DNA from 3 places in the Clostridium sp. DMHC 10 genome. Region 3 is predicted to be linked to each of the others. Evidence: riboswitches for the same ligand, from Rfam matches in the RefSeq annotation. Region 3 holds a riboswitch; each other region holds the start of a gene.

Region 1 (10,201 bases), 180 kb from region 3:
CGGAATGTGTTGTGGAGCCATTGGTGTTTTAGTAGCTGGAGTTGTTACAACTATTTGTACTATATTAAGACCAATATTTCCTGGACTTGTTAGTACGCCTAATGGTATCCCTGACATATCAATATTTTTTGTGGGTATAGGAACAACTGCGTTAGGAATTTTGTTTTGTATAGGAATGTTTTATCTTGTGAAGTTTTTTATGGGAATTACAGTTAAGTACGTTAAGTGGAATATAAAAACAATAAAGGGGGAGTAGGAGGTTATGGATTTTAAGAATAATTTTAATGTAAAAAAAGTTGTTTTGTGCTTGCTTGGAGTAATGTTAGTATCATATGGTATAGCAGCTTTAACATTTTTTTCTTTTGGGAATTTTTCATTTACTACTAATGATAAGCTTGGAGGGCATGGTCTTTTTCAGCTAGCTGGTAACAGTTATAATTATCACGCTAGTAAAAGTATGGATCTTGATGGAATAGATGAAATATCAATTGATTTTTATTCTGGCGATATAAAATTTAATAATGAAGGTACAAATAGTATTAAGGTAAAAGTAGATGGAGAAATAACTGCAAGTAATGCTTATACAGAACCAGAACTTAAATGCTATAAGGAAGGTAAAACTTTATATGTGGAATTAACTAAAAAACATATGGGTTTTTTCTTAAACTATAGCTCGGATATAGTTGCAAATATAAGTTTACCGACTTCATATAAAAATAGTCTAAAGGTAGTATCTTCAGCAGGAGATGTGAATATAAACGGATATGAGCTTAAAAACTTGGATTGTAAACTTAGTGCAGGTAAATTACAAATGAAAAATGTGTCAGCAACTACCTTCACATATAAGAATTCGGCTGGAAATTTAAATGCAGACAATTTAAAAACTAGGAGTTCAAATTTAAGGGCATCAGCAGGAAAAATTCAAATTACAAAGTTTACTGGTGATATAGAGGGATCAAACTCTGCAGGTAATACAGAGATTCAATACGATAAATTTAATAATAATGTTGATTTTTCAGCCTCTGCTGGACGAATAAAACTGACACTTCCTAAAGCTTCAGCATTCAAGTTAGATGCAGAAGCAAGTGCTGGAAGTATAAAAAGCGATTTTTCTAGTATAAATATAAATGGTGAATTCGGTGAAAAAACGGCAAAGGGAGAGGTAGGAAAAAGTAATAATATGATTCAATTAAAGGATAGTGCCGGTAGTATAGAAATAAACAATATTAAAAGCAATTAAGGAAAGCTAAAAATAGCTTTCCTTGATTTTATATTAAAGTATTAAATAGTTTTTCTAATTCTTTAATATCTTTTTGGCTTCTATCGGCATAATCTTCTAATTGGTCTCTTCCAATTTTATTTATTGTAAAGTATTTAGCTTCTTTATTTGCAAAGTACAGTCCGCAAGTACTTGAAACTGGATCCATCATGTAATTTTCAGTTAAGTTAACTCCAATATCTCCTTCTTCGTAAAGCAGCTGAAATAATTTTGCTTTTTCAGCATGATTATTGAGACAAGGATATCCAAAAGCAGGACGAATTCCTCTGTAAGCTCCTTTAAGCAAATCTGGAAGAGATAAGTTTTCTTCTGGTGCGTATCCAAAGTAAGACTTTCTAACTTCAAGGTGAAGTATCTCAGAAAAAGCTTCTGCAAGCCTATCGCATAATATTTTTACCATGGCAGCGCCGTATTCATCACCATTATTCTTTAATTGTTCAGAGTATTCCTTTGCACCAATACCAGTAGTTACAATAAATCCACCGATATAATCCTTTATTCCACTTTCTTTTGGAGCGATGTAATCTGAAAGTGATTTGAAATAATTGTCTTTCAATATTTGCTGCTGGCGAAGCATATTAAAGATTACAGTTTTTTGGTTATGATATACTTCAATGTCGTCACCAATTGAATTTGCAGGAAAGATTCCAAGGACACCATTTGCACTTATTATATTTTCATTTTCAAACAAATCTAACATTTTATTAGCATCATATAGAAGTTTTTTTGCTTCAGCTCCGTATTTTGGATCCTCTAATATTTTAGGATAAACCATTTTCATATCCCAAGCTGTAAAGAAAAAAGTCCAATCTATATATTTTCTAAGTTCCTTTAAAGGAAAATTTATAATCTTTTTTATACCAATGAAGTTTGGAGTTTTAATTTCAGTTTTTTTCCAATCAATATTAAATTTATTTTTTCTTGCCTTTTCTAAAGTTATAAGGTTTGCTTTGTGCTCAGAAAATGTTTTGCGTATATCATCATATTCTTTGTGAATTTTAGTTATATAGTTTTCACTTTTAGAACTCATAAGGTTTTTAGTAACCTCTACTGCATTGGAAGCATCTGTACTATAAATTACTTTTTCATATTTAGTTGCGATTTTTAAAGCTGTATGAGTTTTTGAAGTTGCTGCGCCGCCAACTATAAGAGGAATATTTAAGCCTTGACGTTTCATTTCTTCTGCAACATGACTCATTTCATTTAGGGACGGTGTTATTAAACCACTCAAGGCTATTATATCTGCTTTTTCCTTTATGGCAGTTTCAAGTATAGTTTCGCATGGTACCATGACACCAAGGTCTATAACCTCAAAATTGTTGCAGGAAAGCACTACAGAAACTATATTTTTTCCTATGTCATGGACATCACCTTTTACAGTTGCAAATACAATTTTTCCCGCACTGGTGCTGCTGCCTTTTTCAGCGTTTATATATGGAAGTAAGCATTCAACTGCTTTTTTCATAACTCTAGCGCTTTTAACAACCTGAGGTAAAAACATTTTTCCTTCACCAAATAGCGCTCCAACCTTTTTCATTCCATCCATTAGAGGGCCTTCTATAATCTCTAAAGCACTTTTGTATTCTTTTCTTGCATCTTCTATATCTTCAGCTATAAATTCTACATTTCCTTTAACTAAAGCATGGCTTAGTCTTTCACTGGAATTTTTAGATCTCCATACATCTTCAGTTTTATTTTTAGTTTTTTCCGAACTTTTGTAATCTTGGGCAAATTCGAGGAGTTCTTCAGAGGCATTATGTTTTTTATTTAGTATTACAGCTTCAACTTTAGATAAAAGCTCTTTGTCTATATCATCATAAAGATCAATCATTCCAGGGTTTACTATTCCCATGTCCATTCCTGCATTTATCGCGTGATATAGGAAAACTGAGTGCATAGCTTTTCTTATTACATTATTTCCTCTAAAAGAAAAGGAAAGATTGCTTACGCCTCCGCTTACTTTTGCATAAGGTAAATTTTCTTTTATCCATTTTACAGCTTTTATATAATTTACAGCGTAGTTATCATGGTCTTCTATTCCTGTTGCAATAGCTAAGATATTAGGATCAAAAATAATATTTTTCTGATGGAAAGTTTATTTTTTTAGTTAGGAGTTCATAAGCTCTTTTGCAAATTTCTATTTTTCTTTCAAAGGTCTCGGCTTGACCATTTTCGTCAAACGCCATAACTACAACACCAGCGCCAAAGTTTTTAATTATTTTTGCTTCCTCTAAAAATCTTTTTTCTCCAACCTTAAGACTTATAGAGTTTACAATTGCTTTACCTTGAATTGATTTAAGACCAGTTTCCAAAACCTCAAAATTGGAGGAATCTATCATTACTGGAACCTTTGAAATTTCAGGGTCACTTGCAATGAGACGTAAAAATGTTTCCATCTCAACCGTAGCATCTAAAAGAGCATCATCAAAATTTACATCTATTATCTGAGCCCCATTTTCAACTTGATGTTTTGCTACAGATAAGGCTTCCTCATAATTCTTCTCCCTTATAAGCCTTGCAAATTTTGCTGAACCTGCTACATTTGTTCTTTCACCTACATTTACAAAGTTACTTTCCTTGTTTATTCTTACAGCTTCAAGACCGCAGTAAATTGTTTCTGGTTCTAATTTAGGAATTTTTCTTGGTTTTATGCCATCAACAGCATTACTTATGGCTTTAATGTGATTAGGGGTGGTACCACAGCAGCCTCCAACAATATTGATGTTTCCGTCTAGTGCAAGCCTTTTAACAAGAGAAGCTGTTTGTTCTGGAAGTTCTTCATATTCTCCAAGTGAATTTGGAAGCCCAGCATTTGGATAAAAAGATATATATTTATCTTGAGTATCAGAAAGTTGCTTTATAAAAGGTACGAGTTCTTTTGCACCAAAGGAACAGTTAAGGCCTATGGCAATCACATGCTCATTTTTCATGCTTTCTGCAAAAGCTTCAAGTGTTTGACCAGAAAGAATTCTTCCACTTTTATCCGCTACAGTTCCAGATATTATAATAGGAAGGACACGAGATTTTTTTTCAAATACGCTTTCGGCAGCCAATATAGCGGCTCTTGCATTTAAAGCATCGAATATAGTTTCTATAAGAAGTAAATCTACACCACCGTCTATAAGACCTTCAATTTGTTCGCTGTATGCTAAAACAAGATCATCAAAATTTACATTTCTAAAACCGGGATTTTCAACGTCTGGTGACATGGATAAGGTTCTGTTTGTAGGACCAATAGAACCAGCTGCAAAACGAGGTTTTCCTGGAGTTTTTTTAGTGAAGGCATCAACAGCTTCCTTTGCAAGTTTAGCTCCAGTAAAATTGATTTCGTATATTTTACCTTCCATGTTGTAATCACTTTGAGATATTCTGTTTCCATTGAAAGTATTGGTTTCAATGATGTCAGCCCCAGCTTCAAGGTATTTATTGTGAATAGCTTTTATTACCTCTGGATTTGTAAGATTTAAAATGTCGTTGTTGCCCTTTTGATTTATATGGCAGTGAAGAGATCCGCAAAAGTCATGTTCATTAAGGTTAAAGCCTTGAATACACGTTCCCATAGCACCATCAAGCACAAGAATTTTCTTGTTTAGTAAGTCTACTATATTTGAATTCATTTATTAGCCCCCTTTATATCAGTTCACAATACACAATTCACAGTGCGCGGTTTTGAATAATTTTTTTGTTTTGACAGAAAATCTTAAATCCTCACATAACAAAAACCCGAGAAAAATCTCGAGTAATTACTCTAAGGATTATTCTCATCTATCAGCCTATAAGTATAAAACTTACCTAGCTGCTGGAATTAGCACCATATACTACATGTATAAGTACTGGTTGCCGGGCTTCGAAGGGCCAGTCCCTCAGCCTCTCTTGATAAGATTGTAATTAAAATTTTACTTTATTATATTAGTTAAGATTGTAAATGTCAATAAAATTTTATTTTGTAAAGTTTATGAATATAAATATGAAAAAAAAAATATATATTTTGTATGAAGATTATATTTTATGGCTTGTAATTTTAAATTGCCATTAGGAGGTGCGTTTATGGATTTTAAAGAGATAATAAAGAATGATAGGGAAAACTCAAATAAGATTAAATTTGAAGGTACATTTCTTGAATATCTTGATATAGTTAAAAAAAAATCCCGATGTTTGTAAGCTTGCACATAAAAGGATATATGACATTATAAAGGAAAAAGGATTTGAAGTATTAAAACCAGAAGAAAATCCAAGGACAAGAAAAATATATGGGAACGAACCTATAAAGAAATACAACTTTTTTTAAAGATGACTTTTTTGGAATAGATAAAGTTATAATGAAACTTGTAAATTATTTCAATGCTTCCTCAATGAAAGGGGAAGAGGCAAGGCAGGTACTTTATCTTGTTGGACCTGTTGGAGCAGGAAAATCATCATTAGTTGAAGCTATAAAAAAAGCACTTGAAGCTTCGCAGCCTGTTTACAGTCTTAAAGGATGTCCTATGAGAGAAGAACCGCTGCATCTTATACCTAAGCATTTAAGGGGAGAATTTGAAAAAGAACTTGGTATAGAAATAGAAGGAGATTTGTGTCCTGTTTGTAAGTATAGACTTACACATGACTATAAGGGTGAATACGAAAAATTTCCAATTACAACCAGTGGCTTTTCAATAAGATCAAGAAAAGGTATTGGTGTAGTTCCACCAGTAGATCCTAACAATCAGGATACTTCAATTTTAACTGGTTCCATAGATATATCAAAAATGGATTTATATTCAGAGGACGATCCAAGGATATTCTCCTTAAATGGAGCTTTCAACGTTGGAAATAGGGGTATGGTAGAGTTTATAGAAGTATTTAAGAATGATGTTGAATATCTTCACACAATAATAACTGCTACTCAGGAAAAATCTATACCATCGCCAGGAAAAGGTGCAATGATATATTTTGATGGGCTTATTATAGCTCACTCAAATGAGGCAGAATGGAATAAGTTTAAATCTGATCATACAAATGAAGCTATACTTGATAGAATAGTAAAAATTGAAGTTCCGTATTGTCTTGAACTTAATGAAGAAATAAAAATTTATGAAAAGATACTTAAAAAGAGTAATTTTACAGCGCATATAGCTCCTCATACTTTGAGCACAGCAGCTATGTTTGCAATACTTTCAAGACTTAAGCCTTCCTCTAAAGTTGATATTATAACAAAGCTTAAAATATATAATGGTGAAGACATAGTAGAAAATGGAACAACTAAGAAGGTTGATATAAATGAACTTAGAGAAGAAGCTGGAATAATGGAAGGAATGAATGGAATATCTACAAGATTTATAGTAAAAGCAATAGATAATGCACTTTCTAGTTCTGAATATGACTGCATAAATCCTTTAAGCATAATGGAGAGTATTATAAAATCTGTAAAGGAACTTGATATATCCGAAGATGAAAGAAAGAAATATCTTGGATTTGTTCAAAATGTAATAAGAAAAGAATATAATAAGGTACTTGAAAAAGAAATAACAAAAGCATTTATACAAAGTTACAGAGAGCAGGCAGAAACTTTGTTTAATAATTATCTTGATAATGCAGAAGCATTCGTAAATAAGAATAAAATAAAGGATAAGTCCACAGGTGAAGAACTTAATCCAGATGAAAAGTTCATGCGTTCTATAGAAGAGCAAATTGGAATTTCAGAAAGTTCTGCAAAAGGATTTAGAATGGATGTAACTTCCTATATGTTTTATGTTGTAAGAAATGGTGGAAATATAGCATATGATGCATATGAACCTCTTAAAGAAGCCATAGAAAAGAAGCTCACGGCATCTGTAAAAGACCTTTCAAGGATTATAACTAAATCTAGAGTTAGAGATAAAGAACAAAATGAAAAATACGATTCAATGGTTGAAGAAATGAAAAGAAATGGATATTGTGATTCCTGCTGTGATGTAATTTTAAAGTATGCAGCCAATAATTTGTGGAAGGATTGATGGTATGGCAATATTTAGAGATTACAATATCAATCCAACGGATCATGATAGAACCATAGGAGATAGAAGAAGGCATAGAGAGCTTGTTGAGAAAGCTATTAAGGAAAACTTGGCTGATATTTTATCAGAAGAAGTATCATAGGCGAAGGTGCAAACAAAAAAATTAAGATACCAATAAGAGGACTTAAAGAATATGAATTTATATATGGAAAAAATTCTCCAGCGGTAGGCAGTGGAGATGGAAGTGAAAAAAAGGAGACAGTCTTGGAAAAGAAAGAGTAAAAGCTGGTAAGGGAAAAGGTGGAGCAGGTAACGAAGAAGGAGAAGACATATATGAAACGGAAGTTACCATAGAAGATGTAATAAACTACTTAATTGAAGATATTAATTTGCCTAATCTTGATAAGAAAAAGTATTCCGAAATAGTTACAGAAAGCTCGAAGAAAATGGCAGGTTATCAAAAGTATGGCATAAGGCCAAGACTTGCAAAAAAGAAAACTGTAGTTGAAAAATTAAAGAGAGAGCAGGGGAGGAAAAGAGCCATACGTGAGGCGGAATTAGATGAGAGCAAGGAGAAGGATAGATTTCCATTTAGAGAAGAGGATTTAAGGTATCACAGAATAAAAGAAAAACCTAAAAAGGAATGTAATGCGGCTATAATGTGTATTATGGATTGTTCTGGTTCAATGGATACAACAAAAAAATATCTTGCCCGTTCCTTCTTTTTTATATTGTCAAGATTTATAAGACTTAAATATGTAAGTGTTGAAATAACTTTTATATCTCATTCTACAGTTGGGCATGAAGTAAATGAAAATGATTTTTTTCATAAGGTAGAGTCTGGAGGAACGTATATATCAAGCGGGATAAATAAGGCACTTCAAATAATAGAAGAAAGATATAATACAGAGCTTTGGAATATATATGGTTTTTATGTAAGCGATGGTGACAATTTTACAGAGGATGATGAAAGGGCTTTAAAAGCTTTTAATGATCTTTGTAATGTATGTAACATGGTAGGTTATGCTGAAATTTTACCATATACCTATTCTGGAACTATGAAATATAAACTTGATTCAAATATGAATAAAAATAATTTTATATCTTCAACAATAAAAAATAAAGAAGATTTATGGCCAGTATTAAAAGCAATGCTTATAAAGGATTTGAAGGAGGGAGAGTCATAGAAAATTATACTTTGAAGGATTTAGAACAGTGGAATGAAAAGATTGAGAAAAAAGTACAAGAGGAAGGGCTTGATTATTATGAACAAGAATTTGAAATTGTAAGTTATAATGATATGCTTTCTTATGAAACTTATACTGGAATGCCGTCAAGGTATCCACATTGGAGCTTTGGAAAAGCATATGAAAAACAAAAGACACTGTATAATTATGACCTTGTTGGACTTCCTTACGAAATGGTAATAAACTCAGATCCGTGCCTTGCATATTTAATGAAGGAAAACACACTTTTACTTCAAATATTAACGATGGCACATGTTTATGGTCATAATGATTTTTTTAAAAACAATAGGCTTTTTGCTATGGGGACTGATGCTAGTTATACCATACAAATGTTTAAAAATGATGCTGATATAATAAGGGGATATATAAATGATCCATCTATAGGAAATGCTAGAGTAGAACATATTTTAGATGCAGCTCATGCGATAAGATATCAAACCTCAAGGGTAGTAGGAGTTAAAAGGTTATCTGATAGCCAAATTAAAAGGAATATTATAAATGATTTTAATAAAAAAATTGAAAATAGAAACCAATATGAACCTATAAGAGAAGCTAAAGAACCTGATCTAAATAAAATTCCTATTGAACCAGAAGATGATGTTGTTTATTTTATTCAAAATCATGCTCATCTTGAAGAGTGGGAAAGAAATATAATAGAAATTGTGAGGAAAGAAACTTTTTATTTTATACCGCAAATTGAAACTAAAATAATGAACGAAGGATGGGCAAGTTTTTGGCATTATACCATATTAAATGAACTTGATCTTCCGACAGGGCTTCATCTTGAATTTATAAAGAGGCATAATGATGTAATTGCTCCACTTTTTGGTTCGTTAAATCCATACTATCTTGGATTTATGCTTTTGAAGGATATTGAAAGGAGATATGGAAGAGATAAAATTTTTGAAGTAAGAAAAATTGAAAGAGATGAATCATTTATAAGAAGATATCTTACAAGAGAAATATGTGAAGAACTAAATTTGTTTCAATATTCAAATAAAAATGGTGAATATACTATCGATGATGTAGCTGACGAAGATGGGTGGATGAACATAAGAAATTCAATTTGCAATTCCTGCGGCATGAATAATATACCACTTATACGTGTGATAGATATGTCACTTAAAGACAATACTCTTACCTTGCAACATGTTTATGATGGAAGAGAACTGAATTTAAATTATGCCGAATCTACACTTAAATATATGGTTGATTTATGGAAAGGTAAAGTAATACTTTTAACAAAAGTTAATGGAAAAGAATATAGAATAACTTGTGATGAGACTAAAAGAATTTTTGAAGTATAATTCTTATGCGAGAAAAATTTCAAATCAATAAGTTTATGGATGCCAGGAAATCATTTTTAAAATTGTTTTCTGGCATTTTCTATAATTGTATAATAGTTGAAAACGTAGATGAATTTTATTACACATAATGATATAATTGACATGTGCATAATTGTAAAACAATTATTGAAGGTTTATAAGGGGTTGAAAATTTATATAGAAGGTGACTGGTTAGAAAAAAGTTGGGAGTGTGGTTTATTGTGGTAGGAATAGTAGTAGTTTCGCACAGTTTTGATCTTGCTAAGGACATAAAAAAGCTATGTAAGGAGATAGCCTCTAATGCACATATAGCAGCAGCGGGTGGTACAGAGGACGGTAGGTTTGGAACAGATGTAAAGAGAATTATTGACGCTATAA
Region 2 (10,201 bases), 160 kb from region 3:
TATATGAAAAAGCACTTAAAGATGTCAAAGATGAATTTGCTTACTACGACGAAATACGAGAATTTAATCAGCTTAAGGTTCTAAAAGCACTCCAAGCTGAAAAAATAAGTGAATCACATTTTACTAATTCTTCTGGTTATGGCTATGGAGATATAGGAAGGGATTCCCTTGATAAGGTATATGCAAATATATTTAACACTGAAAGTGCTCTTGTGAGACCTCACTTTGTAAATGGTACCCATGCTATAGGTTCCGCGCTCTTTGGAAACTTAAGAACTGGTGACACGCTTCTTTCTATATGTGGAATGCCTTATGATACTCTTCATGATATAATAGGTATAGGAAATGAAAAAAGGGTAGGGTCCCTTAAAGAATATGGCGTAAAATATAAAATGATTGAGCTAAAAGACGGAAAAGTAGATATGGCTAAGGTGAAAAATGAATTAAAACAGGATCAAAGTATAAAATTAGTTCATATTCAACGTTCTACAGGTTATGGCTGGAGAAAATCTTTAAGCGTAGATGAAATAGGTGAAATTATTAAAAATATAAAATCAGTTAAACCTGAAGTTCTAGTTTTTGTCGATAATTGCTACGGCGAATTTATAGATACAAAAGAACCAACAGATGTTGGAGCTGATATAGTTGCAGGTTCTCTTATAAAAAACATAGGTGGAGGAATTGCTCCAACAGGTGGATATATTGCAGGAAAAGCTGAATGCGTAGAGCAAGCTTCATATAGGCTTACTGTGCCAGGAATAGGGGGAGAATGCGGTTCTACCTTTGGTGTCATGAGACAACTTTATGAAGGTTTATTTCTTGCTCCACATGTATCCATAGAGGCTGTTAAAGGAGCAGTATTTTGTGCTAGAATAATGGAACTTTGTGGTTTTGAAGTTCTTCCTAAATATAATGACAAAAGAAGCGACATAATTCAAGCAATTAAATTTAATGATAAAATGAAATTAATTAACTTCATAAAGGGGATACAACATGGTTCTCCTATAGATTCATTTGTTGAATGTGAACCATGGGATATGCCTGGATATGAAGATGAAGTTATAATGGCAGCAGGTGCTTTTATTCAAGGATCTTCTATAGAACTTTCAGCTGATGCACCTATAAGAGAGCCTTATATAGGTTATCTTCAGGGAGGACTTACTTTTGACCATGCAAAAATAGGGATACTTATAGGTTTATCAAAATTACTTAAAAGTAATTAAAAAAGAGAGTAAAACTCTCTTTTTTAGTATTCTCTATAAATCCCCTTTAGTTTACCTATTATTTTGCAGTCGTCAACAATAATAGGATCCATAGTGTGATTTTCAGGTTGAAGTCGTATTTTATCATTTTCTTTAAAAAATCTTTTTATTGTAGCTTCATTTTCTATTAATGCCACAACAATTTCACCATTTTCAGCAGAATTAACTTTTTCTATAATAGCTAAATCTCCATCATAAATACCAGCCTCTATCATACTTTCTCCACTAATCTTTAAAATAAACAAATCATTGTTTCCTCTAACAAAATTTAATGGGATAGTAAAATAATCTTCTATATTTTCAACTGCCAAAATTGGTTGACCAGCTTGAACCTTTCCTACTATAGGAATATCAACCATTTCTTTTTTTGCAATAGGATCTTTAATTATTTCTATGGCTCTTGGTTTTGTAGGATCTCTTCTTATAAGACCCTTTTTTTCAAGTTTTGATAAATGACTATGTACTGTTGAAGTTGAACTAAGGCCTACCTTAGCACATATTTCTCTTACAGATGGCGGATAACCTTTATCTAATACTTCTTGTCTTATAAATTCATAAATTTCACTCTGTACGTCTTTATCTTTATGCACTGCCATCATTACACCTCGCAAATCTTATTTATATAGAAAATTATAACACAAGTATTATTTCTGTGCAAACTAATGTTCTGTTATTGAATTGTTGTTTTATATTTGATATAATATATCTTTATGGAAACCAAAGTAAAAGCAGCTCAGTTCTAATTCAAAATATAAATTTGTAAAGAGGGTAGTGCATTTTATGAAAAAAAATTGTGTCCTTAATTTAAACAAAATATGTGACAACTGTGGAGAATGTGATATATGTGATCTTGATCCAAACAAAACATGTAATAATTGTGGAAAATGTTTAAATATAAACGGATTTGATACACGTTCAATAAAAATAGATGATGTAATAGATGATGAGGCGGAAGCTAAGAAATTTGAGGAAGAAGCTAAAAAAGATGAGAATGTAGATGAAGTTTATTCAGCGAATGAAGTTGAACTTTTAAACGATTATAATGATGATTATGTGGATACGGATAAAAAAGAAGAAATTGATTTTGAACTAATTGACGACATTGATGGGTTAAACGAAATATTAGAAGATGAAGAAAAAAGGAAAAAGTATATTGATGAAACTTATCCAGGAATGTTTGTTATAAAAAAATCAAAGTAACGCTTATAAAAGTGCCTGCAAATTTTTAGGATTTGTAAGCACTTTTACTATTTTTATTCTAATGAATTTAAAGGATTTGATTTTACAGCCTCTCTTAACTTTTCGTCATCTACATGGGTGTAAATTTGGGTAGTTGATACGCTTTCATGTCCCAATATTTGTTGAAGACTTCTAATATCAACATTTCCGTATTTATACATAAGGGTTGCAGCAGTATGCCTAAGCTTATGTGGGGTAAACTTCTCATAGCTAAGTCCAGCTTTAATAACGTATTTCTTAACCATAAGTTCTACAGTTCTTTTATTTATTCTGGTTAATTTCCTACTGATAAAAAGGGCATCAGCATACTCTTTATGTATCTTCCCTGCAATTTTGTTTCTTTCGACTAAATATGCGTTTATTACTCTAATGCAGGTTTCGTTTAAGTATACCGTTCTTTCTTTATTTCCCTTACCTATAATTGTAAGTGTATCTCCTTTGATCTTTGATATATCTATGCTTACAAGTTCGGATAAGCGCATGCCGCAATTTAAAAATAATGTTATTATGCAGTAATCTCTTTCATAAAAGGGGCCATCTATTGAGTTTAGAAGTTTTTTACTTTCTTCTAATGTCAGATAAACCGGATTTCTTTTATTGATTTTTGGAGATTCTAATTCAAGAGTAGGGTTTTCTTTTATTATTTTAGCTTTTCCAGTAAGATATTTAAAGAAAGATCTTAAGGTTGCAACTTTTCTAGCTCTTGCATAAGAACTATTATTTCTATAGTTTTCTGCAAAAGATAAAAATGCATATAAGTCACTTAAGGTTATGTTTTCTATAAACCTATTGTCAATATCATTTATCTTTATATTATCAAAGTCTTCATTTTTATTTACAAGACCTTTATACAATTTTAAAAATCTAAAAAACAAAATTAAGTCAATTTTATAATTGTATATAGTATTTTTAGATTTTCCGCGAATTGTACCTAAGTAATTTAAAAAATTATTAACTTCAAAGGGTACATCAGAATCAAAAGCTTGTCTAATATCATATTTCATGTAAAAACCTCCTAAAAATTACTCTTATTTCGTCAAATTCACATTTTACGAATAAAATATTCCACGTAAGGGGAGAAAAATCCTTCTTTTATATAGTATATAGTAATTAGTCTTTAATAATTTTTTCGATTATACTTTCTTGAAAGTCATACAATTGTACTTATTTTAAAAAATATAATTTTTGTTTTTGCCAGAAAGAGTTTTTATATAATATAGGTATAATTTGATTTTATCTCCCCTATATTTCATTGATAATCAAATGATAAAAATTATCAATGAAGCTCAAAAAATATTTAATTCTTTTTGGCATACTATAAAATAAAAGTCCAAGAAAAATCGTTCCTCTTGAACTTTTTTGAATTCCTATACAGTTTCGCTCGTTTCTTTGCCAATTATAACGCTATTTATTGCATTTACAAAAGCATATGCACTGGCCCTTACCACATCAGTATCCACAGCCTTAGCAGTGTATTCTTTACCATTATAGTTCACTTGGATAGCAACTTTACCAAGTGCCTCTTTACCTTTAGAAACACTTTTTATTTTATATTCTCTAAGTTCTATATTTATCTTTATAACGTCTCTTATAGCGGTATAAACTGCATCTACTGGTCCATTACCTACTCCTTCACCTTTATAAACGCTGTCCTTTTTTCTTATTTTAACGGTAGCTCTTGAAAATAAAATATTGCTTACAACTTCTATGTCTATTAATTCATAAAGTTTATTTTTGAATTTTAAAAATTCATTGCCTTGTTCGCTATTTTCTTCAAGATTTTTTTCTATAAGATATAAAAGGTCATAAGAATATATCTCTTTTTTCTTATTAGCAAGTTCAAGAAAATTTTTGAATAAGTTTTTGAATTCTTTATTGCTGAACTTATCAAAGCCAATTTTAGCTAGGCCTTTTTTAAACGCACTTTCTCCTGAGCGTGAAGTTAAAACAAGTTCTGAATTTTCTATACCAATATCTTCAGGATGTATTATTTCATATGTATTTTCTGAATTTGTAATTTCCGTCATTCTTAAATTTGAATAATGTGCAAAAGCATTGCTGCCGGTTATAGGTTTATTAACTTGTATATCTATTCCCATAAGATAACTAACAAGTTTTGATGTATTACTTATTTCGTTTGTAGCTATATTTGTATAAGCATTATAATATTTTTTATGAAGTTTAATAGCCATTGCAACTTCTTCTAAAGCTGTATTTCCAGCTCTTTCTCCAATTCCATTTATAGTACATTCTATTTTATCTGCACCATTTTTGATTGCAATTAAGGAATTTGCCGTTGCAAGGCCTAAATCGTTATGACAATGAACACTTAAAATTATATCTTTATCTAAGTTCTTGAGTCTATAATTTATTTTATTTATCATTTCTCCATATTCATCAGGAACCATAACACTCACAGTATCCGGAATGTTTATTATATTAGCTCCAGCTTCAACAACAAGTTTAATTTTTCCCCAAAGGCTTTCGAAATCCTGTCTTGAAGCATCTGTAAATGAATATTGAACTTTAGGTAATATTGATTTTGCGTATTTTATAGCATCAATATTTTGCATAAATATCTGTTCCTTATTTTTTCCATCATATAAATCAGATGATCCTAAAACAATATGAATTATTGGATCATAAGAATTTTTTATGCAATTATATACTTCGTCAATATCACGTCTTATAGCTCTTGATGGAACAGAAATTGTAGTTTTAGTACCAACCTTTTGAGCTATAGCTTTAGTAATTTCTAAATCATTATGCGATAAGGATGGAAAACTCGTTTCTATTATGTCAACTTTCATCTTTTGAAGTTGATATGCAATCTTTAGTTGCTCATTTATATTAAGCTTAGCACCCGGAATTTTTTCACCATCTCTCAAGGTCGTATCCATGATCAATATTTTCTTCATAATACTTTTACCTCCATCATATATAGCTTTTGCATATTCGTCTATAAAACAAAACCTCATCTCAAACCAGAGACGAGGTTATAATCCCGCTACCATTTAAAAAGATAACTAATTGTATATACTTATGATAATATTTATAGTCACACATGTCAATAGCTATTTTATTTTTTAATCTCATATGGAGTTTCTTGGTATACATAATAGTTAAGCCAATTTGAAAAAAGTAAATTCGCATGCCCTCTCCACGTAACAAGAGGTTTTTTTGACGGATCATCATCTTCAAAATAATTTTTAGGTGGTTTAATATCCAAACCTAAATCTAAATCCCTTACATACTCATCATTTAAAGTATTTTTATCATACTCAGAATGCCCCATTACAAATATTTGCTTCCCTTTTTTATTTGAAACTATATAAACACCAGCTTCATTCGATTCCGCAAGAATTTGAAGATTTGGATTTTCCTCTATATCCTCTTTTTTAACAGTAGTATGTCTAGAATGAGGAGCGTAAAATTTATCATCAAAACCTCTTGTAAGTTTAACATGTTCCTTTGTTACAGTATGATTAAATACTCCAAACAATTTTTCAGGAAGTTCATATTTTTTTATTCCATAATGATAATACAACCCAGCTTGAGCACCCCAACATATATGAATTGTAGATGTTACATTTGTATTAGTCCATTCAAATATTTCGCAAAGTTCTTTCCAGTAATCTACATCTTCAAATTTCATTGTTTCAACTGGTGCACCAGTTATTATCATTCCATCAAATTTTTCATTTTTGATTTCGCTAAACTTTTTATAAAACATTAAAAGGTGCTCTTGAGATGTATTTTGTGAGGCATGTGTCTCTGTATGAATAAATGTTGGATTCACCTGAAGCGGAGAATTACCAATTAATCTTAAAATTTGAGTTTCAGTAACAATCTTTTTAGGCATTAAATTTAAAATTAAAATATTAAGTGGTCGTATATCTTGATGATAAGCCCTATTTTCATGCATAAAGAATATATTTTCATTTTCCAGAGTTTGAGCTGCTGGAAGATTATCAGGTATTTTTATTGGCATATATGTCACCGTCCTATATATAAAATTAAAACATAAAAAATCCGTTTTCAAACAAGAAAAACGGATTATAAGTATCAAAAATACTCAAAACTGTTTTTCTTATCTTTCAAAACATAAGTTTTGCAGGAATTAACACCGTACATTGAAATGATAATGCCGGTTGTTAGGTTTCATTGGGCCAGTCCCTCCACCATTCTAGATAAGAATTAACCATATTACTTTTATATTATAGTTGTTTGTTTGTTAAATTGCAATATTTTTAATTAAGTTTACAATAAATTGCATTTACATAATAAGTATTATGTAAATTAATATCCCTACTTTGAATATTTTGCTTAACTATACTATAATATTAAGGTATTTTAAATTTTATGAGGTGATTAAATGAAACCTATTGGGATGAGAAATATAAAAACTGCTCTATCTGTATTTTTATGTGTTTTAGTATCTAGATTACTAAAGATGGAATACCCATTTTATGCTGCTATAGCCGCTGTAATATCAATGAGTTCCTCCGTTACTGATTCCTATATTGCTGGAAGAAACAGAATGTTTGGAACTTTCGTAGGTGCTATGATAGGTCTTTTATTTTCGCTTGTTTTACCTGGAAATATATTATTATGCGGTGTAGGTATTATAATTATCATCTACATATGTAATATATTAAATTGGAATAAATCCATAAGTATTGCATGCATAGTTTTTACTGCTATAATGACAAATTTAAATGGCAGAAATCCTTTTTCATACAGCTTTAATAGGCTTTTAGATACTCTGCTTGGTATCACCATTGCATTAGCAGTAAATTATATTTTTATACCTCCTAAATATGTGGGTAAAATAATACATCAATGTAATACTGTAATAGATCATCTATTTATAATATTCGGCAAAAACACTATTTATAATGAAGAAATAAATTTAAAAGAGTACAGTGACAAATTAAATAAATTAGAAAACTATATAACTACCTACAGCAAAGAAATAAGATTTTCTAAGGAAACTGCAATAAAAATAGATAATATAAAAAGTATGATAACTCAATTTAACAAAGCTTATTACTCTTTAAATATATTAAATTCATTAAAACATAGTAAAAATTTAAATAAGGACAATGCAGCAAAAATAGAAGCCATATTTAATAAAAAAGTCCCCTCACATGAAGGCACCTATACGGATGAACTTATTGTATATAATTATCATGTAGGCGAATTATTAAATATATTGGAATCTTTGATTGAGAATAATATAACCAAGGATGAATTTATTATGAAAATATAAAAAAATCTCCACATACATAAATAAGCTATGTGGAGATTTTTTAAAGTACTTACTTTTAAAATTTTTATTGAATTAATATTTTAGTTAACATTGATTTGTATTTACATAATAATTGTTATGTAAATAGTAGTGCACCTGCTTTTAATAAAGATAAAATTAACTATTTAAACAAACTCATCTGTTGAGTAAATTCTTTTATAGATTTCATTTTTCTAATAGTTATTTTTTCATCACCTCTTAAATTTCCTACTAACATAGGTGAATTAGGATTATGCTTTAGCCAATTATCTTGGACTAATTGATTATTAAAATTTGCATAGCAGTATAGACAATGATGTTTGCAAGTATTATACTGTTCAATATCTACACTTTTTACACACCCGCATACTTCCCTTTGTGTATCATCTTTTTTTACATCTATCTGTCTTTTTATATAAATCTAAAAAACTTATAACACACTTATCTGTGTATCCTGCAAGCTGCTTACAAAACTTTTCAAACCGCTCATAATGGTATTCTTTAGTATAAAAGTCATTTAGTAATATGGGGTCATATCTCCATATTACTTTCTCCTTTCCTATCCTACTGGAAAGTTCTTTGAAGGTTTTTATAATATCCTTCTTTGCTCTTGTTCCCTTCTCCACGTCATTTCTATATGCTGTTATAGTAAATTGAAAATAATATTTGAAATCTTTTATTTCATCCAATCTTTCTAACATTGGTTTTGCATCCTTTGTCCAAAATACAAAACAATCTACAGTTTTAGGTGTAAGTTCTATTTTACTTACTTGTTTTGCGTTAAATGGATTTACTACATATACAAATCCGTCTTTAATCCTATTAAAAAACCATTTACTATAAAATGCTGGTATGTCAGTTCTCCTGCTTACACTAACAATCATTCCATCTAACCCCTCCCTATAATTTATATGGTCTTTATTAGTCTAATTTAATAGATTTTAAGATGAATGAAGTATTATCTAGATACTTTTATATTCTAAATAATTTTTTATTATTATAAATTATACCATTGTTAATTTGCTCCTTATACTTTAACAAATCTACATCCAAGCTATCTATTTCCATTACCATCTGACTGTATATAATTCATCATGCAAATCTGTTAATAAATTTTTTTGCATATTCTTTCTCATATGATTCAGGCAAAACTGATTCTATATTGCTATAAATCTTATTTATCATACCTTCTAACTGAATTTTTTCTTCATTAAACTTATCCAATTATATCCCTCCATTAAATACGGCTAAAGAACCACTTCATTATATATTTCCTTTAAGCTTTTATTTATGTCAGCTAATTTACACTGCATTTCTAGTAAAAGTTTGCATCGGTGCAACTGCCTCTTCTATATGCTTAGCCAATTCCTTTTCATCTAGTTCTTCATTATAATTTTCTACAGCATTTACTGCAGCATCTGATATCTTTTTTATTTCATCTTTAATGTTCTTAATCAATTCATTTTCAGAATTTATTAATGATACATGTAACTCCTCAATAGCTTTATATCCATCGTTCTTAACTTTAATCAATTCGTTTCTAATATTATTTACTTTTTTTTCAATATCTTTTAACCCAATGTCAAGGGCAGCAAGAGATATACTTATGTTATCCTTGCTTAATTGTCCTGTTAAATTCACAGCCTTTTGAATATACTTAAGTAATTTTCCTCTTCCTGCCTCCACACTTAAAAATTCTGACATACATTCCTCAATCTCTAAAAATCCTGTGTTTTCTATAGGCAAAATTGGACCTTTTACACTTTCATTATTTTGTGCCCTTTTATAATTTAATGCCCCTTTGGCTGATACCATGAATATTCGAGGGTTTTCAAATACTTCTCCCAGCAGATGCTCCTTGGCATAATCTATTATCTTTTGCTAAGCTTCTTCGGTATTAATCCTATCTTTAAAGTTAATTACAAAAATATTTTTTTTTATATCTTCAGCTATTATTCTATCTTTTAAAAGACTCATTTCTGATTCGGTTAATATCTGTTGTGCTGACAATAATAATATTGCTACATCCTAAAAAAGTGGTCCGAAAAAGAATTGAAACAAAAGAACATGATAAAATAAATGATTTAAAATCTAAAACAATTGTCACTTGTAGACATTCCCTTGGCATAAAGAGAATCTTCCTAGATGTTCATCCATATCAGCTTCAAGTATATTTTCTAGAACATCTTTGACTAATCTTTGGATTAGTCCGTTTTTACCCATAACGTCATCGATAGTTTTACATTTTTTTATTTCTGCTTTGTAATCAAAATCTTCATCAGTTGGTTTCATGATAAATATTACTCCTATATTTTTATAGTATATTGTTCCAAAACTACCAACCCATTATACAAAAAAACAGTAGATATTAGTTTGTTATTCACAAACTAAATCTACTTTCCCCTTTTAA
Region 3 (10,201 bases):
TTCACACAATTCTTCATTGTTCCTTTTTTCTATAAATTCATAATTATCACCCTTCACCTCATATATCAAAAATTGCAAAGCAGTAGCAAAATGCTCATCAATATACACTCCATCGCTGCTTCCCACAGCTATTCTATAACTCATGCTCATGCCTCCTTTTATTTAGTGCACAATGCACTGTGAATTAAAAAAATATTAATTGTAAAACCATGAAGTTTTTCATTTCAAGCTTTCAAGCATATCTATAAAAATGCTTCTTTAAAAGCTTGTTCTAAATCTTCAATTAAATCCTTTGTATCTTCTAGTCCTATTGAAAGCCTAATTGTTTCAGGAGGTATACCTGCCAGTTTTTGCTCTTCTGGTGTAAGTTCGCTGTGAGTTGTTTTAGGCGGATTTACTACTAATGACCTTGCATCTCCAATGTTAGCTTGATAGCTAAAAATCTTAAGTGAGTCAATAAATTTATCGATTTGATCTAATGTACCATTTATTCCAAATGAAAATACTGCACCTGCACCTTTAGGCAAATACTTATTTTTAAGGTCTTTATAAGGACTTTCTTTAGCCGTTGGATATTTAATCCACGAAACTTCTTTCTTCGTTTCAAGATAATTAACTATTTTTTCCGCATTATACACTTGCTTTTTAACTCTTTCAGAAAGCGTTTCTATGCCAATCAAAACAAGATATGCATCAAAAGCACCTAAAGTTGCCCCGTAGTAAGCTAAATAATTTGCACGGATTCTAGCAGTAAATGGAAAGTTGCGAAATACCTCTATAAAATTTCTTGGTTTTCCACTAAAATCCCTTAGAGTATGATAAGTCTCTAAAAAATGTGAAAATTGACTACTATTCCAATTAAATTTACCACTTTCGACTATTAGTCCAGCAATTACATTTCCATGTCCACTTATAGCTTTTGTGGCTGAATAAACAACAATATCTGCACCATATTTAATTGGATTTAGGAGATATGGTGTAGCTAAAGTATTGTCTACAATAAGTGGAATACCTTTTTCATGTGCTATATTAGCTATAGCTTCAATATCAGCTATAGAAGCATTTGGATTGCTTATACTTTCAATGTATATAGCTTTTGTATCTTCTTTAATAGCCTTTCTAAACTGTTCGGTATCTATTAAATTCTTTACTATATCAATTTTAATTCCATAATTAGAAAATACTTTTTTAAAGCCATCAATAGTACCACCATAAAGTTCTGCCGTAGTTAATATTCTTCCACCTCTTTCTGCTGCATTCAATAAAGTATAAGTTATTGCTGCCATTCCTGAACCAACTGCTATTGCAGCTGCTGCACCATGAAGCTTAGCTATTCTTTGTTCCAAAACGCCAACTGTTGGATTTCCAATCCTTGAATATACATACCCAAATTCTGTGAAACCTGCAAGATTTCTTGCTCTTTCAGTGCTTCCGAACTCAAAAGATGTTGTAGCATATATAGGTACTGAACTGCGTTATTATGTTCTTTAGGATCATATCCCCCTCTTACCTTCAAAGTATCAAATTCATAATTTAAATCCGACATAATTTAACCTTCTTTTTCCTTTAATTTTATAAAAGCAAATGCATTGCTGAGTATTAAATAAAAATTAATGGCAATATATAGTATAAAAATTTAAATGGTACAAAGATTCACACCTAAAATTCCGTAGATACGGAGGAATTTTTTCCTTGCACTACCGTGAGAGCGAAGCATTTTTACTTCGCAATTTTCTTATCTGTATGTGTTTAATACAATATTATATATATCTTCAATCGCTCTTAATCCACCATTATAACCTGCATATGTGCAATTCAATACCAGTCTATAAGCCACCGGCGGACTTATTATTAAAAGATCTGCGCCTATATCCTTGGCTAAATCTCTTTCCCAACTACTGCCAAGTATTAAAGATCTGTTTTTATGTTCATCTTTTCTTATATCATCCTGTATTTCTCCTCCATCAACTGAAAATTCCACTTCAGCTGACCTGTATTCAGATATTTTATTAAACTCTTCTATAATTGAATTTCTAAATTCTTCAGGTGTATCTTCAACTACATACTGCTTACCTGGTATTATTCCAAGTTCATTTAAAAGAAATTTGGAAAACCCTATTGAATAACTTGAATCTAAAAGTGTATAAAACTTTCTAGGAAGCCCATATCTAAACTCCAGCATAAAATCTGCAGTTCTCTCAATAAACGAATAAAATTTTTCTTCCTCATTTTTAATAAAATTTTCAACCTTATTTTTATCAAGTCCACCAAAATTTCCAACTTCCCTTAGAAATTTTGACGTTTCTACTCCTCCAATAGGTAAATAAGGAAAATGATAATATGGAGTGCCATACTTCTCTTGAAGATGTTTTACTATTTTAAGTCCAACCCAATTGCTAACAACAATATTGAACTGCGCATTAGGTATAGTTTTCCACTCATCTATTCCATTTGATTCATTTCCAAAAAGAATATTAACTTTAAGCCCTATTCCCTCAAGTATTCTTTTTATTTCTTCTAAATTTCCATTCCAATATGGATCTTGATATGGTATTGTTGCAAATACATTCACTAATCCCTTTTCTACTTTAATGCTTTCATTAAGCTTATCAACATATTGATCTATAATTGCGTTTACTACTAACTCATGGCTTATATAGTTGTTACTTTTAAAGCCGCCAGTTTCTATACCTACAATTGGGTTACCGTTTTTCTGATAATCTGAAACTACAGTTTCTATATCATCACCTACTATATCGGATGTACAACCTGTAAGTACCACATAAAGATCAGCATCAATCACCTTAAAAGCTCCATCAATAACACTTCTAAGTTTCTGTTCTCCTCCAAAAACTATTTCTGTTTCACTGGCATTTGTACACGGTATAGTATTTCCTCCTGCATATCCTTCTCCCTGTCCTATAAGTCCGCTTACCTTTCCACTGCACCCAGGACCAGAGTGCAAAACAGGTACAGCTCTTTTTATCGCAACTACAGTCTGCTGTGCTCCAAGCGCACAAGAAAATCTAGGTTGTTCAATAATGTTCGACACTTGTATCACCTCCAAGAAAAGTAAATGGATCCTGCTCAAGCCACCATTTTGTATATGGCATTGTACTATGCTTTGCAAGATTAGTTACAAATTCTTTATTATCTATAGTTTCTATAATTCTTTCAGCATAATTTATTACCCCTTGATAGCCAAAGCCAAACTGCTCATCACCAATCAAAAGCGTGGGAACCCCAAGTTTTGCTCCCCAAAGTGTCATACCTCCATGTCTTGCAATCATTATGTCAGGTCTTACTCTATTCAATATATTAACTAATTCATATGCCTGCTTGTTGCAAACATTGTAATTTGGTATATCTCCATAAGTATTAACATCATGCGCAAGTGCATCAGATTTTGGATCATCATTGTCAAATACAGGATCATGATGAAATATTGCTGCACCTTGAACATTTAAGCCAAGTTCTCTTAAAAGTGCTATGAGTGCATGACCATGAGCAGCACCCGCTGTAATATATGCAGTTTTCCCTTTAAGCCTTTTACGATATTCCTCAACTTTAGGAACAATTTTTGCACGTTCATTTGATATATATTCTTCTATTTTCTCTTCTCTATGAAGTACTTTTCCAAGTTCTCTAAGCCAATTATCCGTACCTAAAATTCCATAAGCTGGTGGAGATTTTATCTCTGGGACACCATATACTTGTTCTAATGCGGCTCCTAGATATGTTCCAAGTGTAGTACATATTTGTATCGTTGCTGCCGACTCAGATATATTTTCTAGTTCAGCAACCGTTGAAAATGGCACAATGTATTTTGCTTCATACCCAAGCTCTTTAAGCAAGTCATCAAAAATGTGACTTCCCCAGAAATTTATTATATTTACCTTATTTGTCTTTTTCTTTGGAGGTTTAACTATTTTTCTAACGATAGAATGATACGCTGAATCAAATCCAGATGTCCATATTTTTGATCTGAAACCTTCACAAAAACATGCCACAACAGGTATTCCAAGTTCTTCTGTTAACTCATCAGTTACACTTTCTATATCATCTCCAATTATTGCAGAGGCACAAGAAGTTGTTACAAATATTGCATTCGGTTTAACCCTTTTGTAAACATCTCTAATAGTCTCTTCTAGCTTTTGAGTTGCACCAAAAATTGTATCTTTCTCAGTAAGATTTGTACTAAAATATCTTCCCATTGCTCTTGGAAGTTTCCTTTCCATTTGACCTACCCTATATACAAAATTGAATCCAAAAGAATCTCCCATACATCCTACAGGTGCATGATTAATAATTGCCGCATCCTTTATCATAGAAAGCTGGCAAAACGCATTTCCAGAACTGCATCCCATACACTGACTAAAGCTTCGTGCGCTGTCTTTTAACTTTCCACACTGACCAAGTTTTACAAGCTGCCCCGCTGTACCTTTAAATCCAGTAATTGAACCAAGGCGATTTTCTCTTACTTCAACAGCTTGAGCATTTAGGTTGATTTTACTCATCAAATTTCCTCCTTTAATGTATAAATAAAAATTAAAAAGGCTATATCTACTCTATTTAAAAGAGTAAATATAGCCTCTAGTTTTTCTAGTCAACTACAAAATTTCATATAAAAAATCCTCTTAAAAAACTTTAAGAGGATTTTTGCACAACTATGTTAACTTAATTATCCTCTTATCTCTCAAAACTTAGTTTGCAGGAATTAACACCATACATTCAAATGAAAAATGTTGGTTGTTGGGTTTCACAGGGCCAGTCCCTCCACCTCTCTTGATAAGATTTAAATGTTTTATTCAATTTATATTCCTATAACTCAAATATGAATAATATTTATTATATGATTTATATTATATCATCTTTATATTTTATGTCAATACATTCTTTGGTTTATTTTCCAAACTTCATTTTAAGTGATTGCATTAATAACATAAATCTTTATAAACATTTTTTAAACCACATGACACGCCACCATATGTCCTTTATCTACTTCCTTCATTTCTGGTTCTTTCTCGCTGCATATTGGAGTTGCATACGGGCATCTTGTCCTAAATCTACATCCTGTTGGAACATCCATTGGACTTGGAAGTTCTCCTTCTATTACTTTCTGCATCGCTGCACTTGCCTTTTTAGGATCTGGCACAGGTATAGAAGATAAAAGTGCTTTAGTATAGGGATGCAGTGGATTTTTATAAAGCTCTCTACTTTCTGATATTTCAATTATTTTTCCTAAATACATTACCCCAATTCTATTAGATATATGCTTTACCATAGATAGATCATGTGCCACAAAAAGATAAGTAAGCCCCATATCTCTTTGAAAATCCTCAAGCATATTTACAACCTGTGCTTGAATGGAGACATCAAGCGCAGAAATTGGTTCATCACACAAAACAAACTCAGGTTCTATAGATAATGCTCTTGCTATTCCTATTCTCTGACGTTGTCCACCACTAAACTCATGTGGAAATTTGTCCATATCCGACTTCTTCATTCCAACTTTCTTAAGAAGTTCCTCAATTTTGTCCATTCTTTCACTCTTAGACAAATTTGAATGAATGGCCATAGGTTCATCAATTATTTCCGAGACATTCATATATGGATTAAGTGAAGAATATGGATCTTGAAATATAACTTGCATTCTTTTGTGATATGGCTTAAGTTCTTTTTTACTTAATCTTGCTATATCCTTGCCATCAAAAATTACTTTTCCATCTGTTACGTCATATAACCTTGTAATTGTTCTTCCAAGTGTGGATTTTCCACAGCCTGATTCGCCAACAAGTCCAAAAGTTTCTCCTTTTTTAATATAAAAACTAACATCATCTACAGCCTTAACATACTTATTTTTATTTACTCCAAAAGCACCCTTCACAGGAAAGTACTTTTTTAAATTGTTAACTTCTATTAACTTCTTTTCTATTTCACTCATTATAACTTTCCTCCTTCCTCTAATAAGAAGCATCGTGCTTTTTGAGTTTCCGAAATACTTTTATACTCAGGTATTTCTCCAAAACATTTATCAGCTGCAAAAGAACATCTTTCAGCAAAAGGACATCCTTTAGGAGGAGCTAAAAGTGAAGGTGCTGTTCCCTTAATAGGTTCGAGTCTTCTCTTTTCATCTTCATCAACCTTAGGAATTGAGTTCAAGAGTGCTTTTGTATAAGGATGTGCCGGTTTATAAAATATATCTTCTGTGAGCCCTTCTTCCATTATCATTCCTGCATACATAACAATTATTCTGCTGCAAAGACTTGCTACAACGCCCAGATCATGGGTTATAAGGACAATAGACATATTTTTCTTTTCTTTAAGTCCCTTCAAAAGATTTAGTATTTGAGATTGAATCGTAACATCCAATGCTGTTGTGGGTTCATCTGCTATTAAAAGCTTAGGCTCAGACGAAAGTGCCATAGCTATTAAAACTCTTTGTCTCATTCCTCCACTAAATTCGTGAGGATATTGATTTAACCTTTTTTCTGCCATTGGTATTCCAACCAAATTTAAGATATCAACAGCCTTTTTCCTTGCCTCTTCTTTTGTAATTTTATTGTATCTTAAAATAACCTCTTCAAGATGCTTTCCTATTGTTATTAAAGGATTTAACGCTGTCATAGGATCCTGAAAAATCATTGATATATCATTTCCTTTAATCCTTTGCTTTTCCTTACCAGATAATTTCAATATATCCTTACCTTCAAAAAATATTTCTCCACTTTCAATTTTTGCATTTTTAGGAACGATTCCAAGTATAGATTTCATTGCAACGCTTTTACCACTTCCTGATTCACCAACAATGCCTAAAATTTCTCCATCCTTGATTTTAAAACTTATCCCTCTAACTGCCTCAATTTTCTCACCTTTGTTGTAAAAATTAGTCTTTAAATCTTTAACCTCAAGCAGTATATTATCTTCCATATTATCACTTCCTATCTGATGCAGTTTTAGGTTCTACAAATACTCTTAAAACATCGCCAAGCTTATTGAAGGAGTAAACAGTCAAAACAATTAATATTCCAGGTAAAATTGCCATGTATGGTGCATTTTGAAGATTGCTTTGTGCATTTTGAAGTAAGCTTCCCCAAGATGACATAGGCTGTTGTATTCCTATTCCAAGAAAGCTAAGTGATGATTCCGTCATTATTGCATTTGCAATTCCTGTTGTTGCTGCCACTATTATGGTTGGAAAAACTGAGGGAATAATGTGTTTCATTATTATATTCATTGAAACTTCCCCTGTAGATACTGCATATAAAACATATTCTCTTTCCTTAACAGACAAGGTTTCCGCACGAACAAGTCTAGATATTTCCATCCACGTAAAAAATCCAATTACAATTATTATGGTTTTAAAACCAGGCTTTAAAAAAATGCTTATAACAGTAACTAAAATCATCCAAGGTATTGACGATATTATATCAACCATTCTCATTAATAAATTATCTATTTTGCCACCAAAGTATCCACTTAAAGTACCTACAAGCACGCCTATTGAAGTTGAAATAACCATAGCCAAAATTCCAACTAAAAGCGATACTCTTCCGCCATAAATTGCCCTTGCAAGATAATCCCTTCCTAGTTCATCTGTTCCAAAGGGATGTGCTAAAGATGGTGCCTGAAGCATTATACTTACATTTGTCTTGTTGGGGTTATATGGATATAAAAATGCAAATACTGATATCAGTGCTATAAATATAAGAAATAATATTGAAAACAAAGCCACCTTATTATGTCTAAGTTCTGCTTTTACATTTTCCATTCTTCTATTTTTCATTTTCATCACCTCATACTCTTAATCCTAGGATCTATTACAACATAAAGTATGTCAGAAATGAGGTTTCCAAGTATAACAAGTGTAGACGATAAAACCATAACTGCCATAACAACAGGGTAGTCTAATCCTTGAATTGCCTTAATAAAATATGGTCCAACACCTGGCCAACCAAATACTGTTTCTGTTATAACACCACCTGTTATGAGCATAGGAAGTGCCATTCCAAGTTTAGTTATAATAGGAAGAAGTACATTTTTTAAAACATGTTTAAACAGTATTTCAAATTTGCTTGCCCCAAAAGCTTCCTGCACCATAACATAATCTTCTGAAAGTTGCCCAATAGTAGAAGAACGGACATACCTTGTGTTTTCTGGCATAAATGCAAATGTAAGCACAATAAATGGCATTATAAAATGTTTTAAAAAATCAGTTGTAGAATTCATCCCTATAGTGTGCATTCCGAGTATAGGTAAAATTCCAAGTCTATATCCAAATACAAAAACCAAAATCATTGCAAACCAAAAAGTTGGTATAGATATACCTATAGAACAAAATCCATCTATTATTTTATCCGCCCAGTTATTTTTATTTAATCCTGCCATAAGTCCTAAAACTATTGATAAGATAAGCGCACATATGTATGACGGTAATACCAAAATCATTGTGGCTGGTATCCTCGAAGCTAAATCATTAAAAATACTTTCGTGAGTAACTATCGAATACCCAAATTGTCCTGTAAGTACCCCTTTAAGCCAATATAAGTATTGTATATATGCTGGCTTATCATAGCCATACTTTATTTTAATTAGTTCTATTGCTTTCTTTGACATTTTAGGATTTGTCATAGCATCTACTGCATTATATGGTGCTAATTGTATAAGCGTAAAGCATATTATTGAAATAATTAATAGCAGCGGTACAGCCTGTACTATTCTTTTAAGAATATATCTTCCCATTTTATATCCCCTTTCATATATAGACCTTAGGTCAAACTCTTAAAAAATTAGAACTTTAAGAATTTGACCCTTAGATTTATTAATTTTATTTAACATTTTAAAATACTATAGATAGACAACTTGAAACTTTAAAATTGCAATCTCCAAATTTATCCTGATAAACTGGAATTTGTCGAGCTGAGTGAAGGGTTTTAATTCGCCCTGCTCATTAAAAAACTAACTTTTTCACTTATGTGAAAAAGTAAAGAAGAACAAAAAATAGTCGCTTTAGCGACTGCACGGAAAAGTATGCGGGTGGCGGACCATTCAGAGGGCTTTTAGCCCAGCCAGTAATATGCCCTTACAGGGCTGAGCAAACCACCGGCTTAGCCGGTGGTCATGATTAACCTTTTGCCGTGGCAAAAACCCTTCACCTTTGACAAGCAAAGCTATGTCAAACCCTTCACTTTAATTAGTTTGCAATTTTTTATATTTAGTACGACAGCCCCATTTTTTTAAAACTTTTATTTAAACTAATTTCTTGTCAAATATACCTGTTAAACCTAAGTTTTCTATTCTAGTTTTTATTTTATCTATATCTGTTGTATACAAGCCAGTTTCCTGCATCCTCTTAAAGTATTCTGAACCTGCAAAGGTATATCTAGTTTTTATGCCATCTTCCGTTAAAAGTTTATAATTTGCATAAGAAATAATATCTCCAATTGCAGTTTGCTTTGGCAAGATTAATTGAGGCATATTTAATACATGTCTTACGGCATTACATCCAGCAAGACTTCCAGTGCAAATGGCTTCAGTATGACCTACGAAAAGTCCGCTTTTCTCTCCACCGCAAAATAAATTATCTAATCCTTTAACCCTCATGTCATCTGTTCTAGGTGCAACAGATAAATATCTTATAGAATTTCCTTTTCCACCTGCATAAGGATCTACATATTTAACTTTTTCAAGCCCAGGTATTTTTCTCAATTTTTCTAGAGGATAAAAAGAAGTCATAAGCTTTGCATGTCCTGTATCAAGAAGTATTACGTTCTCAGCGAATTCTTTAAGAGCGTACTGCTGACATACTTTAAGCTTTAATTTATCAAGATTAATATCTTCAGGTGGAATTTTAAGAACAACCACACCTTTATCGTCAAGTTCCTTTACAATATCTGGAGATAAGCTTTCTTTTGCAAGTTTGCATGAACCACTAAAAGCACCAAAGGAGCCGTCTTCTCTTTCACCTTTGATATCATCAATTCCAGCTCTTTGACTTAGGCTTATACGTGGGCCAAAAGAAGGACATCTTAATACACACATAGAACAACCATTACCATATCTCAAACAATTGCCCATTGGTCCCGTAGAGCCTGTAGCTTCAATAAAAACATCTCCTTCAACATAAGTACCATCTGATAGAAAAATTCCTTTTATGGTTTTGCCACTTTTTTTAATGTCTACAACTCTTTTAACTAAATTT

Evidence for each region. A riboswitch is a leader RNA that binds a small molecule or an ion and turns the genes downstream of it on or off. The one in region 3 is predicted to bind S-adenosylmethionine.
Region 1: another riboswitch for S-adenosylmethionine. It lies ahead of metH (methionine synthase); the one in region 3 lies ahead of AGR56_RS10590 (nitrogenase component 1).
Region 2: another riboswitch for S-adenosylmethionine. It lies ahead of metA (homoserine O-succinyltransferase); the one in region 3 lies ahead of AGR56_RS10590 (nitrogenase component 1).

The regions. Positions count from the first base shown of each region.
Region 1 covers NZ_LGVB01000015.1:1,936,280-1,946,480, forward strand. The annotation lists gene AGR56_RS11425 (DUF1700 domain-containing protein) at 1-256, shown strand, start outside; gene AGR56_RS11430 (DUF4097 family beta strand repeat-containing protein) at 263-1,240, shown strand; partial or broken gene metH (methionine synthase) at 1,269-4,896, opposite strand; SAM riboswitch class I at 5,038-5,162, opposite strand; partial or broken gene AGR56_RS11440 (PrkA family serine protein kinase) at 5,327-7,251, shown strand; partial or broken gene yhbH (sporulation protein YhbH) at 7,256-8,438, shown strand; gene AGR56_RS11450 (SpoVR family protein) at 8,384-9,805, shown strand; gene dhaM (dihydroxyacetone kinase phosphoryl donor subunit DhaM) at 10,045-10,201, shown strand, end outside.
Region 2 covers NZ_LGVB01000015.1:1,599,450-1,609,650, forward strand. The annotation lists gene AGR56_RS09775 (methionine gamma-lyase family protein) at 1-1,223, shown strand, start outside; gene lexA (transcriptional repressor LexA) at 1,247-1,861, opposite strand; gene AGR56_RS09785 (hypothetical protein) at 2,043-2,462, shown strand; gene AGR56_RS09790 (tyrosine recombinase XerC) at 2,516-3,505, opposite strand; gene AGR56_RS09795 (2-isopropylmalate synthase) at 3,869-5,419, opposite strand; gene metA (homoserine O-succinyltransferase) at 5,581-6,492, opposite strand; SAM riboswitch class I at 6,589-6,698, opposite strand; gene AGR56_RS09805 (aromatic acid exporter family protein) at 6,877-7,773, shown strand; partial or broken gene AGR56_RS09810 (DUF1848 domain-containing protein) at 7,934-8,675, opposite strand; gene AGR56_RS22725 (hypothetical protein) at 8,884-9,015, opposite strand; gene AGR56_RS09815 (hypothetical protein) at 9,094-9,606, opposite strand; gene AGR56_RS22730 (hypothetical protein) at 9,673-9,801, opposite strand; partial or broken gene AGR56_RS09820 (IS256 family transposase) at 9,928-10,083, opposite strand.
Region 3 covers NZ_LGVB01000015.1:1,759,913-1,770,113, reverse strand. The annotation lists gene AGR56_RS10605 (NifB/NifX family molybdenum-iron cluster-binding protein) at 1-144, opposite strand, end outside; partial or broken gene AGR56_RS10600 (aminotransferase class I/II-fold pyridoxal phosphate-dependent enzyme) at 243-1,546, opposite strand; gene AGR56_RS10595 (nitrogenase component 1) at 1,736-3,052, opposite strand; gene AGR56_RS10590 (nitrogenase component 1) at 3,036-4,517, opposite strand; SAM riboswitch class I at 4,687-4,795, opposite strand; gene AGR56_RS10585 (oligopeptide/dipeptide ABC transporter ATP-binding protein) at 4,964-5,944, opposite strand; gene AGR56_RS10580 (ABC transporter ATP-binding protein) at 5,944-6,930, opposite strand; gene AGR56_RS10575 (ABC transporter permease) at 6,935-7,786, opposite strand; gene AGR56_RS10570 (ABC transporter permease) at 7,792-8,742, opposite strand; gene AGR56_RS10565 (FAD-dependent oxidoreductase) at 9,250-10,201, opposite strand, start outside.